2 regions of the Serratia sp. 121840015-1 genome follow, and region 2 is predicted to be linked to the other one. Evidence: predicted binding sites of a transcription regulator. Region 2 holds the regulator's gene; the other holds the start of a gene.
The links. The regulator PurR, encoded in region 2, represses purine synthesis genes. The targets are predictions, from matches to a motif close to CANGCAAACGTTTGCNTG.
Positions count from the first base shown of each region.

Region 1 (7,626 bases), on a different contig from region 2:
GTTCTGGCCGCCGGCGGCGACGATGCGGTATGAACTGGCGCCCGATGCGGCGGCTTTGCTGGCCAGTTCGCTTTCCAGCGCGCTCAGGTTGGTGGCGCCGCTAACGGAAACTACGCCGATTTTCTGGGCGTCTGCAGCGGGTTGGCTGGAAGGCATATCGGCGGCGAAGGTAGCAAAAGAAGCGGTAGCCAGCAGTGCAGCGGTAGCAAAAATTTTGACGTTTTTCATGATGTATTCCTCAGCGTATTGATCGGATGAGAGCCTGTTGTCTCTCGATGTGTTAAATAGTAGTGCGGCAGGCTGGAATAAAAAATCGGAGAGTTTTGAGTATCTCTGTCAAATAAACTGATTGTTTTTTCATCCGCTGGCGTGCGGTAAAAATCGCCACTACCCTATACAGACGATCCTTAACCGGAGAAGCGTAATGACGGTAAACGCGTTTATCGGCAGTTGGGCGCTGGTGTCGTCGGTGTTCAAAAACCAGAACGGCGAGCTGAATTACCCGCTGGGCGAGCAGGTGTTGGGGCGAATCCACTATGAGGCCAACGGCACGATGGCGGCGCAGCTGTACAGTGCCGTGCGGCCGCGTTTCGCCGCCGACGATTTGGCGCAGGGGTCCGAGCGGGAGATCCGCGCGGCCTTCATCAATATGATTTGCTACTTCGGCCGCTATCAGGTGGAGGAAAGCGAACAGCGGGTGGTGCATCAGGTCGAAGGCTGTTCGTTCCCCAACTGGGTAGGCAGCCGTCAGGTGCGTTTTTACGCTTTCAGCGGCGATCGGCTGACGTTGCGCACGGTGCCCTTGCAGCTCGGCAACGGCGTGCAGGTGGGCGAACTGGTGTGGCAGCGGACAGGAGCTTCTTTATGATCATTGTTCATCATCTCAATCACTCGCGGTCGCAGCGCATTCTGTGGTTTCTGGAAGAGCTGGGCGTGCCCTATCAGGTGCAACGCTACGAACGCGATCCGCAGACTATGCTGGCGCCGGCGGCGCTGAAAAAGATCCACCCGCTGGGCAAATCGCCGGTGATCGTCGACGGCGATCTGACGCTGGCGGAATCCGGCGCCATCATCGAATACCTGCAGGAAGCCTATGACGCGCAAGGGATGTTCATGCCGACCGACTTCCACGCGCGCCAGCAATACCGCTACTGGCTGCACTACGCTGAAGGATCGCTGATGCCGCTGTTGGTGATGAAACTGGTGTTCAGCCGGCTCGGCCAGCCGCCGATCCCCTGGCTGCTGCGGCCGGTGGCCGGCGCGATCGGCAAGGGCGTGCAGCGCGAATATCTCGACAAGCAGATCGCGCCGCACTGCGAATTCCTCGAACAGCACCTGAACAAGGGCAGCTGGTTTGTCGGCAACGACTTCAGCGCGGCGGACATTCAGATGAGCTTCCCGCTGGAGGCGATGGCGGCGCGCGGCGCGTTGGATGATTGCCCGAAACTGCGCGGTTTTCTGCAGCGCATTCACGCCCGGCCCGCCTACCAGCGGGCGTTGGAGCAGGGCGGCCCTTACGACCTGCTGAGCTAACCGGATGGGCTATACTCGATGGGGTCATTCTTCATCGGAGGTAGCCCATGGCTACGCAAATCTTCGTTAACCTGCCCGTCAGCGATCTGCCCGCCTCGATGGCGTTCTTCACCCACCTAGGTTTCACTTTCAACCCGCAATTTACCGATGACACCGCCGCGTGCATGGTGGTCAGCGACACGATTTACGTGATGTTGCTGACCCACGACAAATTCAGGATGTTTACCCCGAACCCGATCGGCGACGCCAAGCAGGCCACCGAAGTGCTGGTATGCCTGTCGCAACCCAGCCGGGCGGCGGTGGACGAACTGGTGCGTAAGGCGGTCGCCGGCGGCGGCAACACCTACCACCCGCCGCGGGACTACGGCGTGATGTACGGCCACGGTTTTCAGGATCTGGATGGCCATATCTGGGAATTGATGTATATGGATCCCGCTGCGGTGCAGACGCAATAACCCTGCCGCGACGGCGTTCGCCGCCCCGGTTTTATCGTGCTGGCGCTATTCCCGCCGCTTTCTGCATAAATTGCCGCGATCTTTAGTTGATTAGACGCTATGGAAGGCAGGATAATCGTTTGCCTTGAATAAACCACCATAAATCACCCGTACCGCGCGCTGCGAGTTAAACGTTTGCCTTGGTGCGCATCGCCGTTGGCGCTGCGACAGAAGGGCAAGGATGCGGAACGTGACGTAAACGATTACGTGACGATCGGGCGCGGGCGAGATTACAGGCCTGCTGCGACGGGCCGATTCATGAAACACAGGGGAAGTAACCTATGTCGAACTCTCAAGCGAACCACGCCGCAAAACCAACCGGCGGGCTTGATGGCTATTTTAAAATTTCCGCGCGCGGCAGCAGCGTGCGCCAGGAGGTGGTGGCGGGGCTAACCACCTTCCTGGCGATGGTGTACTCGGTGATCGTGGTGCCGAGCATGCTGGGCAAAGCGGGCTTCCCGCCGGCGGCGGTGTTTGTCTCCACCTGCCTGGTGGCCGGGCTGGGCTCGCTGCTGATGGGGCTGTGGGCTAACCTGCCGATGGCGATCGGCTGTGCGATCTCGTTGACCGCCTTCACCGCCTTCAGCCTGGTGCTGGGCCAGCACATCAGCATTCCGGTGGCGCTGGGTGCGGTGTTCCTGATGGGCGTACTGTTTACCATTATCTCGGTCACCGGCATCCGCGCCTGGATCCTGCGCAACCTGCCGATGGGCGTGGCGCACGGCACCGGCATCGGTATCGGTCTGTTCCTGCTGCTGATCGCCGCCAACGGCGTCGGCCTGGTGGTGAAGAACCCGCTGGATGGTCTGCCGGTGGCGCTCGGCGCGTTCACCTCCTTCCCGGTGGTGATGACGCTGGTCGGCCTGGCGGTGATCTTCGGCCTGGAAAAACTGCGCGTGCCCGGCGGCATTTTGCTGGTGATCATCGCCATTTCCATCATCGGCCTGATCTTCGACCCGGCGGTGAAATACCAGGGGCTGTTCGCCATGCCGAGCCTGGCGGACGCTGACGGCAAATCGTTGATCTTCAGCCTGGATATCATGGGCGCATTGCAGCCGGTGGTGTTGCCGAGCGTGCTGGCGCTGGTGATGACTGCGGTGTTCGACGCCACCGGCACCATCCGCGCGGTGGCCGGGCAGGCCAACCTGCTGGATAAAGACGGGCAGATCATCAACGGCGGCAAGGCGCTGACCTCGGATTCCCTGAGCAGCATCTTCTCCGGCCTGGTGGGCGCCGCGCCCGCCGCGGTCTACATCGAATCCGCCGCCGGCACCGCCGCGGGGGGCAAGACCGGCCTGACCGCCACCGTGGTCGGCATTCTGTTCCTGCTGATCCTGTTCCTGTCGCCGCTGGCCTATCTGGTGCCGGTCTATGCCACCGCACCGGCGCTGATGTACGTCGGCCTGCTGATGCTGAGCAACGTCACCAAGCTGGACTTCAACGACTTCGTCGACGCGATGGCCGGCCTGCTGTGTGCGGTGTTCATCGTACTGACCTGCAACATCGTTACCGGCATCATGCTGGGCTTCAGCTCGCTGGTCATCGGCCGCATCTTCTCCGGCGAATGGCGTAAGCTGAACATCGGCACCGTGCTGATCGCCGTGGCGCTGGTGGCGTTCTACGCCGGCGGCTGGGCGATTTAAGACCCTCAGGTTTCCCTCGCCCGGCGGGTGAGGGAAACTGTCACGGCATTTCCCTTCTTAAGATAAGTCTTCTTCTGCTCTGCACCGCGTTTTGAAAGGCACAACAAGCTTTAACGGCTGTAAAAAAAGTGATCTACTATCGGGACCAACGCAGGCCCTGAGCCGATGTCGTCTGAATCGTAGAGTCTAAGGAAAGCATGGAAATCTTTTTTACAATCCTCATTTTGATCCTGGTGGTCTCCCTGTCCGGGGTGGTGACGCGCATGTTGCCGTTCCAGGTGCCGCTGCCGCTGATGCAAATCGCCATCGGGGCCCTGTTGGCCTGGCCGCATTTCGGGCTGCACGTCGACTTTGATCCCGAACTGTTCCTGGTGCTGTTCATTCCGCCGCTGCTGTTTGCCGACGGCTGGAAAACGCCGACGCGCGAATTCCTGCACCATGGGCGTGAAATTCTCGGCCTGGCGCTGGTGCTGGTGCTGATCACCGTGGTCGGCGTCGGCTATCTGATCTACGCCATGGTGCCGGGCATTCCGCTGGTGGCGGCCTTCGCGTTGGCGGCGGTGCTGTCGCCAACCGATGCCGTGGCACTGTCCGGCATCGTCGGCAAAGGGCGCATTCCGAAGCCAATCATGGGCGTGCTCGAGGGTGAGGCGCTGATGAACGACGCCTCCGGCCTGGTGTCGCTCAAGTTCGCCATCGCGGTGGCGATGGGCACCATGGTGTTCACCGTGGGCGGCGCGACCCTCGAGTTCCTCAAAGTGGCGATCGGCGGCCTGCTGGCCGGCGTGGCGGTCACCTGGACCTACAGTAAATCGCTGCGGGTGATGAGCCGCTGGAGCGGCGACGATCCGGCGACCCAGATCGTATTCCTGCTGCTGCTGCCGTTCGCCTCCTACCTGATCGCCGAACACATCGGCGTTTCCGGCATCCTGGCGGCGGTGGCGGCGGGGATGACCATCAGCCAATCCGGCGTGATCCGCAACGCGCCGCTGGCGATGCGCCTGCGCGCCAACAGCGTATGGGCGATGCTGGAGTTCGTGTTCAACGGCATGGTGTTCATCATGTTGGGCCTGCAGCTGCCGGGCATTCTTGAAACCTCTATCCTGCAGGCGGAGCTGGATCCGACCATCCAGACCTGGTACCTGTTCGCCGACGTGGCCACCATCTACGCCGCGCTGCTGGTGCTGCGTTTCACCTGGCTGTGGGTGATGAAGAAGGCCAGCAACCGCTTTATGAAAAAGCGCCCGCTGCAGTTCGGCGACTACAGCACGCGTGAGCTGTGGGTGGCGTCGTTCGCCGGGGTGCGCGGGGCGATTACCCTGGCCGGTGTGCTGTCGATACCGCTGTTGCTGAGCGACGGCACCGCCTTCCCGGCGCGCTATCAGCTGGTGTTTATCGCCGCCGGGGTGATCCTGCTGTCGTTGATCGTCGGCGTGCTGGCATTGCCGCTGCTGCTGCGCGGCGTTCAGGTGGCCGACAAGAGCGCCAGCAAGCACGAAGAGCGCATGGCGATCGCCATGGCGGCCGAAGTGGCGATCGAGAGCGTGAATAAAATGGAAGAGCGTCTGGTCGCCGATACCGAAGAGAACCTCGATCCGCAGGTGTTGAAAGAGGTCAGCTCGCGGGTGACGGGCATGCTGCGGCGGCGCATCGCGTCGAAAGACGATATCGAGAATGCGTTGGCGATGGAAAACCTCGAGCGGCGTTTCCGCCTGACGGCGCTGCGCGCCGAGCGCGGCGAGCTGTACCACCTGCGCGCCACGCAGAAAATCAGCAACGAGACGCTGCAAAAACTGCTGCACGATCTCGACCTGCTCGAAGCGCTGCTGATCGAGCGCGAAGGGTAAACCTCAGAAGAGGAATCATGTTTTCCTCTTTATTTCTTCCCGAAGGGCCGCCTGTGCGGCCCTTGTTTTTTGGCTACTTGAGCGGCGGCCAGTAGTCGCGGCAGCAGGCGATCCAGGCCTGCGCGCTGTGCGACAGGTAGCTGCCCTGGCGCCAGATCAGCCCGATTTTCCACTCCATGCGCGGCTCCAGCGGCAGCCAGACCAGGTTTTCCTTGTCCAGCCAGCGGCAGACCGGCTCCGGCAGCATGGCGATGCCCACGCCGGCCTGCACCATCGAGGCGAGGAAATCCCATTGGCCGCTGCGCACCGCAATTTGCGGTTCAAAACCGGCCTGGCGAAACGCCTTCATCAGCATCTTGTACAGCGCAAAGTCTTCGTTATAAATCAGGATCGGGCTGTCGGCCAATTCGGCGATATTGATGCGGGTGCGGTTGAGCCACTGCGGCGTGCGCGGCGCCACCACGCACATCGGATGGCCCAGCAGCGGCAGAAAGGTCAGCGGCTGTTCCGAATCGAAGGGCAGCACCGTCATCGCCAGATCCAGTTCGCCGGACATCACCGCCTGTTCGACCGACAGCCCGCCCAGCTCGGAAATTTTTAATTCGATGCCGGGGTAGGTCTGGCGAAAGCGGCGGATCAGATCGGCGATCTGCCTGCCCACCATCGGCGGAATGCCCAGCCGCAGCACGCCTTTTTTCACCGAGCTGATGTCTTCCAGCTCCGCCTCCAGCTGGCGGAATTCGTCGAGGATCGTCAGGCCGCGCTGATACACCGCCTGGCCGCTGTCGGTCAGGCGCAGCTTGCGGCCTTCGCGGATCAGCAGCGTGCATTCCAGCTCCTCTTCCAGATGCCGCAGCATCTTGCTGATGGTGGGCTGGGTGACGAACAGTTTTTCCGCCGCGCGGGTGAAGCTTTGCTGGCGCACCACTTCAACGAAGTAGCGCAGGGTGCGGACATCCACGTTAGGGTTCTCCTTGAGGGCGCTACCGGCGGGAAATTATTCCCGGACGGCATGATGTCGATAATTTTAATTCATTTCAGGCGTGGTTTCCCGGCTGCGTATACTGTAGGCCGTCAATTTATTGTTTGAGGTCATCTTCCATGTCTCTGGCGTTACGCCGCGTTGCCCCCTCCCTGCTGACCCGTTTGCAGGTGCCGATTCAGGTGGCGTTGTATGCGGCGCTGTTCCTGATCGCCGATCGCCTGGTGCAACAATTCCACCTGCCGCTCCCCGCCAATATCGTCGGCATGCTGATGCTGCTGGCGCTGATCCTGCTGCGCATTCTGCCGCTGAGCTGGGTCAAGGCCGGCTCCCGCTGGCTGCTGGCGGAAATGCTGCTGTTCTTCGTGCCGGCGGTGGTGGCGGTGGTCAACTATGCCCAGCTGCTGATGGTCGAGGGCTGGAAGATCTTTCTGGTGATCGCGGTCAGCACCATGCTGACGCTGGGCGCCACCGGGCTGGTGGTGGACAGGGTGTATCGGCTGGAGATTTGGCTGCAGCGACGGAAGCAGCGCCATGAATGATTTTATCCTCAGCCTGGCCTGCTTTCTGGCGACGCTGGCGCTCTACTTCGCCAACAAAAAGCTGTACCGCCGCCGCCGCACGTTACTGCTGATGCCGCTGGTACTGACGCCGATGATCCTGGTGCTGCTGCTGGTGGTCACCCACATCTCCTATCAGGACTATATCGGTGAAACCCACTGGCTGCTGTGGCTGCTGGGGCCGGCGACCATCGCCTTTGCGGTGCCGGTGTACGAGAATCTGCACATCATCCGCCGCCACTGGCTGTCGCTGACCGCCGGGGTAACGACGGCGGTGCTGGTGGCGGTGTACAGCTCGGTGTGGCTGGCGCGCCTGCTGACGCTGCCGGAAGAGGTGCAGCGCAGCCTGGCGGTGCGTTCGATTACCACGCCGTTCGCGCTGGAGGCCGCCAAACAGATGGGCGGGCAGCCGGATCTGGTGGCGCTGTTCGTGGTGATCACCGGGGTGTTCGGCATGGCGGTGGGCGACATTCTGTTTCTGCGGCTGGCGGTGCGCAGCCGCCTGGCCAAGGGAGCCGGGTTTGGCGCCTCGTCGCACGGCGCCGGCACCGCCCGCGCTTATGAACT
Region 1 is NZ_JBSEYF010000004.1:77,648-85,273, forward strand. It holds gene bhsA (multiple stress resistance protein BhsA) at 1-228, opposite strand, end outside; gene ACUXAC_RS18590 (lipocalin-like domain-containing protein) at 425-868, shown strand; gene ACUXAC_RS18595 (glutathione S-transferase family protein) at 865-1,533, shown strand; gene ACUXAC_RS18600 (VOC family protein) at 1,581-1,988, shown strand; gene ACUXAC_RS18605 (NCS2 family permease) at 2,309-3,670, shown strand; gene ACUXAC_RS18610 (Na+/H+ antiporter) at 3,868-5,517, shown strand; gene ACUXAC_RS18615 (LysR family transcriptional regulator) at 5,591-6,478, opposite strand; gene ACUXAC_RS18620 (CidA/LrgA family protein) at 6,619-7,041, shown strand; gene ACUXAC_RS18625 (LrgB family protein) at 7,034-7,626, shown strand, end outside.
Region 1: a site for PurR is predicted at 2,152-2,169, ahead of ACUXAC_RS18605 (NCS2 family permease). Genes of this name have one in related genera too.

Region 2 (7,626 bases):
GGTTTTGGACAGGCCTTCGCACTGGTTGCGCATCACCTGGAAGAACAGGTAACCCGGCGCTCCCCACATGATGGCGTGCAGATAACCGACGGCTTTATCCGCCAGCTGCGGGTCGATGTTGTGCATCATGTCGATGACGAACTTGCAGTTATACAGCACCACGATCAGCAGCACGGACACGCCGGAAGCCAGCCAAAAACCCTGGCGCACCTGGTGAGCGATGCGATCGCGCCGCCCGGCGCCGTTAAGCTGGGCGATAACCGGGGTCAGCGCCAGCAGCAGGCCGTGGCCGAACAGGATGGCCGGCAGCCAGATTGAAGTGCCGACCGCAACCGCCGCCATGTCGGTGGCGCTGTAGGCGCCGGCCATGATGGTATCCACCACGCCCATGGCGGTTTGCGATATTTGCGCGATGATGACCGGGATAGCGAGAGCCAATAAACTACGCGCTTCAATTAAGTACTTCTGCACGCATACACCTTTCTATTTATATATGTGGGAGGGAGGGCTGCCGCGAGAGGACAACAATTAAAATAGCGGAATTTTGTCAAAAATATTGTACCTGCTCGGCGTCGTTAAGCAAACGCCGCAGATAAATAGTTATTAAATGCGCAGGCCCGCGTTTTTTGCCTACGCGGATTTGGTTTTCAGCGCCAACTGGGGCAAACTGCCGGGAGCGTTTTAACCTATTAGTAAGAAGAGGCACATATGTTCACCGGTATCGTACAAGGCACCGCGCCGCTGGTCGCCATTGATGAGAAACCCAATTTCCGCACCCACGTGATCGAGATGCCTGCCGAGCTGTTGCCGGGGCTGGAGCTGGGCGCGTCGGTGGCCCATAACGGCTGCTGCCTGACCGTGACCGAGGTGGAAGGCAACCGCGTCAGCTTCGATTTGATCAAGGAAACGCTGCGCCTGACCAACCTCGGCGATCTGGCGCTGGGCGACATCGTCAATATCGAGCGCGCGGCGAAGTTCAATGACGAAATTGGCGGTCATTTGATGTCCGGCCATATTATCTGCACGGCGGAAGTGGCCAAGATTTATACGTCAGAAAATAACCGCCAGGTATGGCTGCGCATGCCGAATGCGGAATTGATGAAATATGTGCTGCACAAAGGTTTCATCGGCATCGACGGCATTAGCCTGACCATCGGCGAAGTGGTGAATAATCGTTTCTGTGTGCACCTGATCCCGGAAACGCTGGATCGCACCACGCTGGGTAAGAAACGCCTGGGCGATAAGGTGAACATCGAAATCGATCCGCAAACGCAGGCGGTGGTGGATACCGTCGAGCGCGTGCTGGCCAACCGGGAAGCGACGCTGGCGGCGGCGATGGCGCCGGCGCACAAAGACTGACAGCGATTCTGGCGTTGCCGCCGGCATCGAATCATAAGCAGAGAGGAGAAACGCGTGAAGTTTTATGGGAAAACGTTGTTGTTAACCGCGTTGCTGGCGCTGAGCGCCTGCAGCAGCTCACCTGAGCAGGGCGCCGGCGCGCAAATGGCCGATGCGGACGATACCTGCGGCGCTTCGCAGTATCAAAACTTCGTCGGTAAGCCGATGACCTCGCTGGAAGGCGTGCGGATCGACGCCAAGGTGCGCGCCATTCCGTACAACTCTGCCGTTACCATGGATTTCAACCTGCGCCGCCTGAACTTCCTTGGCGATAGCAACGATAAAATCATTCGCGTTTATTGCGGTTAACCCGCAGCATCCGAAAGAGCAAAAAAAAGCCCCGGCGATGATGTTACCGGGGCTTTTTTATTGGGGAAACGTTCAGCGCGCGACGCGAATGCCGCCTTCAACGCCTTTCGGGCTGAACACCACCTGCCACAGCTGCAGATCGCGCGCCCGGAACGCGCCGGCGCAGGCGTTCAGGTAGTAGCTGAACATCCGCTCGAAGCGTTCGGAATAGCGCGGGGCAAGCTGCGGCCACGCCTGTTTGAAGCGCTCGAACCAGGCCATCAGCGTGCGGTCGTAGTCGGCGCCGATGTTGTGCCAGTCTTCCATCACGAAATGGCCCTCGCTGGCTTCGGCAATATGGCTCACTGAAGGCAGGCAGCCGTTCGGGAAAATGTACTTGTTGATCCACGGATCGACGTTCATATCGGTCTTGTTGGAGCCGATGGTGTGCAGCAGGAACAGGCCGTGCGGCGCCAGATTGCGTTCTACCACGTTGAAATAGGTGCGGTAGTTTTTCGGCCCGACGTGCTCGAACATGCCGACCGAGACAATGCGATCGAACTGCTGATGCAGATCGCGGTAATCCTGCAGCAGGATCTGCACATCCAGCCCGGCGCAGCGCGCCTGAGCCAGCTTCTGCTGTTCGGCAGAAATGGTTACGCCGACCACTGACACGCCGTAATGCTTCGCCGCATAGGCGGAAAGACCGCCCCAGCCGCAGCCGATGTCCAGCAAACGCATGCCCGGTTGCAGCTGCAGTTTTTCGCAGATCATCCGCAGCTTCGCTTCCTGCGCTTCCTCCAGCGTAGTAGCGTCTTTCCAGTAGCCGCAGGAATATTGCATGTAAGGATCGAGCATCAGGGTAAACAGATCGTTGCCGAGATCGTAATGTTCTTTGCCGACGATCCAGGCGCGCTTTTTCGATTGCAGGTTGGTCAGGCGCGCGGCGGCGATACGCAGGGTATCTTTCAGGTGGTGGGGGAGTTTCTTCTCCAGCCCGGCGCTGACCACGCGCTGGAAGAACATATCCAGCCGTTCGCACTCCCACCAACCGTCCATGTAGCTTTCGCCCAGGCCCAGCGACCCTTGCTGCAGGACGCGTTTAAAGAAATCGGGGTTTTTAACCTGAATATCGAAAGGGCGCGATCCGTTGATTTCAATGCCGGCCAGACCGAGCATTTCGTGCGCGATACGGTACCACTGATTGTCCTGGATGCTCAGATCTTCTATACACGATGAACTCATAGCTTCTCCATCACCTTCTTCTGACTGATGACCCGTTAGGAAACAGCTTAGACAATTTCTGCGGGTGCATACGTTTACCGGCGGAAAATAGGCCCGCGGCGTCTGATATCCGACTATGAACAGAGGAAATTTAAAGAAACGACCCGGCGCGAACGGCGCGGGATAAACGCATCCTTAAAAAAGAGTGTGACGCAAAGCGCGTACACAAGTGCTAATTGAGATATAGAGATTATAAGGTGTTACTTTACAAGGTTGTTTTTGAGTATAGGCGTGCCGAGGCGTTGACTCAACTGTAAATCGCACTCGGCACGCATATTCTTTAAGTGATTATTAAACTTGGTAATTATGACGCTGAGTTAGCATGTTCCCGCTGCGCCTTTTGCTGCGCGTCAACGGCTTTTCCCCGCTGCAGGAAATACCCCAGCGCGGCCAGGATCACCGTCGATACCATTACCGTCACCGTCGCCAACAGCGGCTGGGCAATGAACGCCGACACCAGCATGCTCGCCACAAAACACAGCCCCAGCTGCAGCGTATTTTGCAGCGCGGCGGCCTTGCCACTGCTTTCCGGGAACGGCATCAGCGCATTCGCCACCATGATCGGATAGCCGGCGCCGTTGACCAGCGCCATCACGCAGAACGGGATCAGCAGCGTGGTGAGCGTCGGTGCGGTCAGGGTCGCCACCAGATACAGCGCCACCATGCTGACACCATAAGCTACCAGCAGCCACGGCAGCAGGGTTTTGCCATTGATGCGCTTGAGCGCGGCGCGACAGCCATAGCCCCCCAGCAGAAAAGCCAGCGTTTGCGGCACATAGCTCAGACCGATGTCGCTCGGGCCGTAGCCCATATCACCGAGGATGAACGGCGAGCCGGTCAGCCAGGCAAAGAAGCCGGCCGAGCAGGCGGCGTACATGGCGACGTTGCCGCTGAACACCGGGGATTTCAACAGTTGCCAGAAGCTGACGCCGTTTTTTGGCGCATCGGCGGTGGGTTGCGTTTTGGCGCGATCTTTGAGCAACAGCGTCGGCAGCAGCAGCAGGGCGGTGATGGCCAGCAGCACGGCGAAGATCGCACGCCAGCTGGCGTGGTTCAGCAGCCAGGCGCCCAGCAGCGGCGCCAGCGCCGGCGAAAGCGCGACCAGCGGCATGATGGTGGCGAATACGCGATTAGCCTGGCCTTCGCGATAGCGGTCGACCACCAGCGCTTGCCAGATGGCGGCGGCGGAACAGACGCCGACGGCCTGAATAAAGCGCAGGATCCAGAGCTGCACGGCGTTCTCCACCCACAGCATGCCCAGGCAGCCGAGGGCGAACAGCGTCAGGCCGATCAATAATACCGGTTTGCGGCCCAGGCGGTCGGAGAGCGGCCCCCACAGCAGCTGCGCGAAGGCGAAGCCGGCCAGGAAGATGCTCAGGCTGGCGCTGACCGCGCCGGCGGAAATTTGCAGTTCCTCCCGCATGGCGCCAAAGGCGGGCAGGTACATATCGGTCGCCAGATAACCCAGCATGCTCAGGCCGGCGAGATAGAACATAAAACCAAAGGAATTTCGCATGGTATTTCTCGTTAATATTTTAGTGTCGCAGGTTTTTAGCGCCGGCCAGTGTATCCGGCTGGATCTCTGCTTGTGAAACGGTAATATTTGCAAAGTGCTGTTAAAAAAATTGAAGGCAAAGCGATGTGGTCTGAATATTCTCTTGAAGTGGTCGACGCGGTGGCGCGTACCGGCAGTTTCAGCGCGGCGGCGCAGGAGCTGCACCGGGTGCCGTCGGCGGTGAGCTACACGGTACGGCAGCTGGAACAATGGCTGGCGGTGCCGCTGTTTGAGCGGCGTCACCGCGATGTGGAGTTGACGCCGGCCGGTGCGCTGTTTATCAAGGATGCGCGAGTTGTTATCAAAAAAATGCTCGACACCCGCCGCCACTGTCAGCAGGTGGCCAACGGGTGGCGCGGCCAGCTGAATATCGCCGTGGACATCATCGTCAAACCGCAGCGCAGCCGCCAGCTGGTGCTGGATTTTTACCGGCATTTCCCCGATGTCGAACTGATGTTGCAACCCGAGGTGTTTAACGGCGTGTGGGATGCGTTAGTGGACGGCAGAGCGGACATGGCGATCGGTGCCACCCGCGCGGTGCCGGTCGGCGGCGGCTTCGCCTTTCGCGACATGGGGTATATGAACTGGCTGTGCGTGGTCAGCCCACAGCACCCGCTCGCGCAACTGGCAGGGCCGCTGAATGACGATCGGCTTAGGCCGTACCCTGCGCTTTGTCTGGAAGACACTTCGCGCAATCTGCCCAAGCGCGTCACCTGGACGCTGGATAACCAGCGGCGGCTGGTGGTGCCGGACTGGACCTCGGCGCTCGACTGTCTGTGCGCCGGGTTGTGCGTCGGTATGATGCCGGCGCATCTGGCGCTGCCGCGGGTGCAGCGCGGTGAGTTGAAGGCGTTGCAGCTGCAGCAGCCGTTTCCCGCCAGCCCGTGCTGCCTGACCTGGCAGCAGGATAAACCGTCACCGGCGATGAGCTGGCTGCTGGCGTATCTGGGCGATGGGGAGACGCTGAATCAGGAGTGGCTGAGCGAGGCGAAGCCGGAAGCCGCGCAGGCTTCCGGCGCGGGGGATTAGCGGCGGTAGTCGATGAACGGCCCGTCGGCGACCGAGCGGCGTTCGATCAGCTTCGGATGCACTTCGATCACCTGCGACTCTTCGCGCTTGCTGATGATGCGATCCAGCAGCATGGTGAAGGCCATTTCGCCCAGGCGCTCTTTCGGCTGGTGAATGGTGGTCAGCGCCGGGGTGAAGTAGCGGGCGTTGCGCACGTTGTCGTAGCCGATCACGGAAATATCCTGCGGCACCCGCAGGCCCAGCTCGTCGGCGGCGCAAATGGCACCCATCGCCATGATATCACCGCCGCAGAATACCGCGGTCGGCCGCTGTTTTTGCGACAGAATTTGGTGCATCGCCTTGTAGCCGGACTCCGGCTCGAAGTCGCCCTGGACGATCCACTCTTCGCGAATGTCGATATGCGCTTCCTGCAGCGCCTTCATAAAGCCCTGGTGACGGCCGCCGCCGGTGTTGCGCGACAGCTGGCCCGGAATGGCGCCGATCTCGCGGTGACCGCGTTCGATCAGGTAACGGCCGGCCAGATAGCCGCCTTCGAATGCGTTATCGATGATGGTGTCGGTGAAGTCGCCGCGCGCGGCGCCCCAGTCCATCACCACCATCGGGATGTTACGGTAGTCTTCCAGCATGCCCAGCAACTGATCCGGGTACTCGGAGCACATGACCAGCAGGCCGTCGACGCGCTTTTGCGCCAGCATCGCCAGGTAGGCGCGCTGCTTGTCGAGATTGTTGTGCGAGTTGCACAGGATCAGGGTGTAGCCTTTGCTGTAGCAGCTGTTTTCCACCGCCTCGATCACTTCGGCAAAGTAGGGCGCTTCGCTCGAGGTGGCCAGCAGGCCGATCGACTTGGTGTGATTGACTTTCAGGCTGCGCGCCACGGCGCTCGGCGAGTAGTGCAGCTCTTTGATGGCGGCCCACACGGCCGCTTTGGTCTCTTCGGCGACGAAACGAGTCTTATTGATGACGTGCGAAACGGTGGTGGTGGAAACGCCCGCGCGTTTGGCCACATCTTTAATCGTTGCCATGTAAGGAATGACTCCTGAACTCACATGTTTACAGCATGTAAGTGTGATGTTAATCGTTTGCCTACGTAGATCCTTCTCCAGAGAAGCGAAAACTGAGTTTTTAGTGTGTTGAAGTCTTCAGCGCTTAATCAGGAGGGGCATGGATGCCGGTACGCAGTTGTGAACTGCGAATTTTGTCGCATATTGAACAAAAGTGGAAGAGGTAATCGAGATTATAAACCGGGAAATGATAACAAGATTTTATCGGCGAACTGTGGGAAAATGATTTGACGTACTAATTGTGCGCCTTTTATCCTTAGGAAAGCCCATTTTAAAGGAGTTGTCATGGATACCGAATTGAAGATGTCGCTGTTCACCACCGTCTGCGCATTGGCGGTCATTATCGCTTTCAGCTTCGTTGCCGCGTTGAACTGATTTACCCCCGGTTATAAAAAAGGCGCAGCCTGGCTGCGCCTTATCACCTCAGAACCTGCGCTTACGCCAGGTTTTCCGCTGCGAAGGTCCAGTTGACCAACGCCCAGAAGTTTTCCAGGTATTTTGGACGCGCATTGCGGTAATCGATGTAATACGCGTGTTCCCACACGTCGACGGTCAGCAGTGGTTTGTCTTCACCGGTCAGCGGGGTGGCCGCGTTGGAGGTGTTGACGATCGCCAGCGCGCCGTCCGGCTTTTTTACCAGCCAGGTCCAGCCTGCACCGAAGTTTTTCACTGCGGCATCGGTGAACTGCTCTTTGAACGCAGCGAAAGAGCCGAAGGATTTGACGATTGCCGCCGCCAGTTCGCCCTGCGGTTCACCGCCGCCCTGTGGCGACAGGCAGTGCCAGTAGAAGGTGTGGTTCCACACCTGCGCGGCGTTGTTGAAGACGCCGCCGTTAGAGGTCTTGATGATCTCTTCGAGCGATTTGCCTTCGAACTCGCTGCCTTTCACCAGGTTGTTCAGGTTAACCACGTAGGTGTTGTGGTGTTTGCCGTAGTGGTATTCCAGGGTCTCGGCGGAGATGTGCGGCTCGAGCGCGTTTTTCTCATACGGTAATGCAGGTAATTCAAACG
Region 2 is NZ_JBSEYF010000001.1:1,752,101-1,759,726, reverse strand. It holds gene ACUXAC_RS08475 (MATE family efflux transporter) at 1-471, opposite strand, end outside; gene ACUXAC_RS08470 (riboflavin synthase subunit alpha) at 709-1,359, shown strand; gene ACUXAC_RS08465 (I78 family peptidase inhibitor) at 1,414-1,707, shown strand; gene cfa (cyclopropane fatty acyl phospholipid synthase) at 1,780-2,931, opposite strand; gene punC (purine nucleoside transporter PunC) at 3,275-4,486, opposite strand; gene punR (DNA-binding transcriptional activator PunR) at 4,610-5,554, shown strand; gene purR (HTH-type transcriptional repressor PurR) at 5,551-6,576, opposite strand; gene cydH (cytochrome bd-I oxidase subunit CydH) at 6,901-6,990, shown strand; gene sodB (superoxide dismutase [Fe]) at 7,052-7,626, opposite strand, start outside.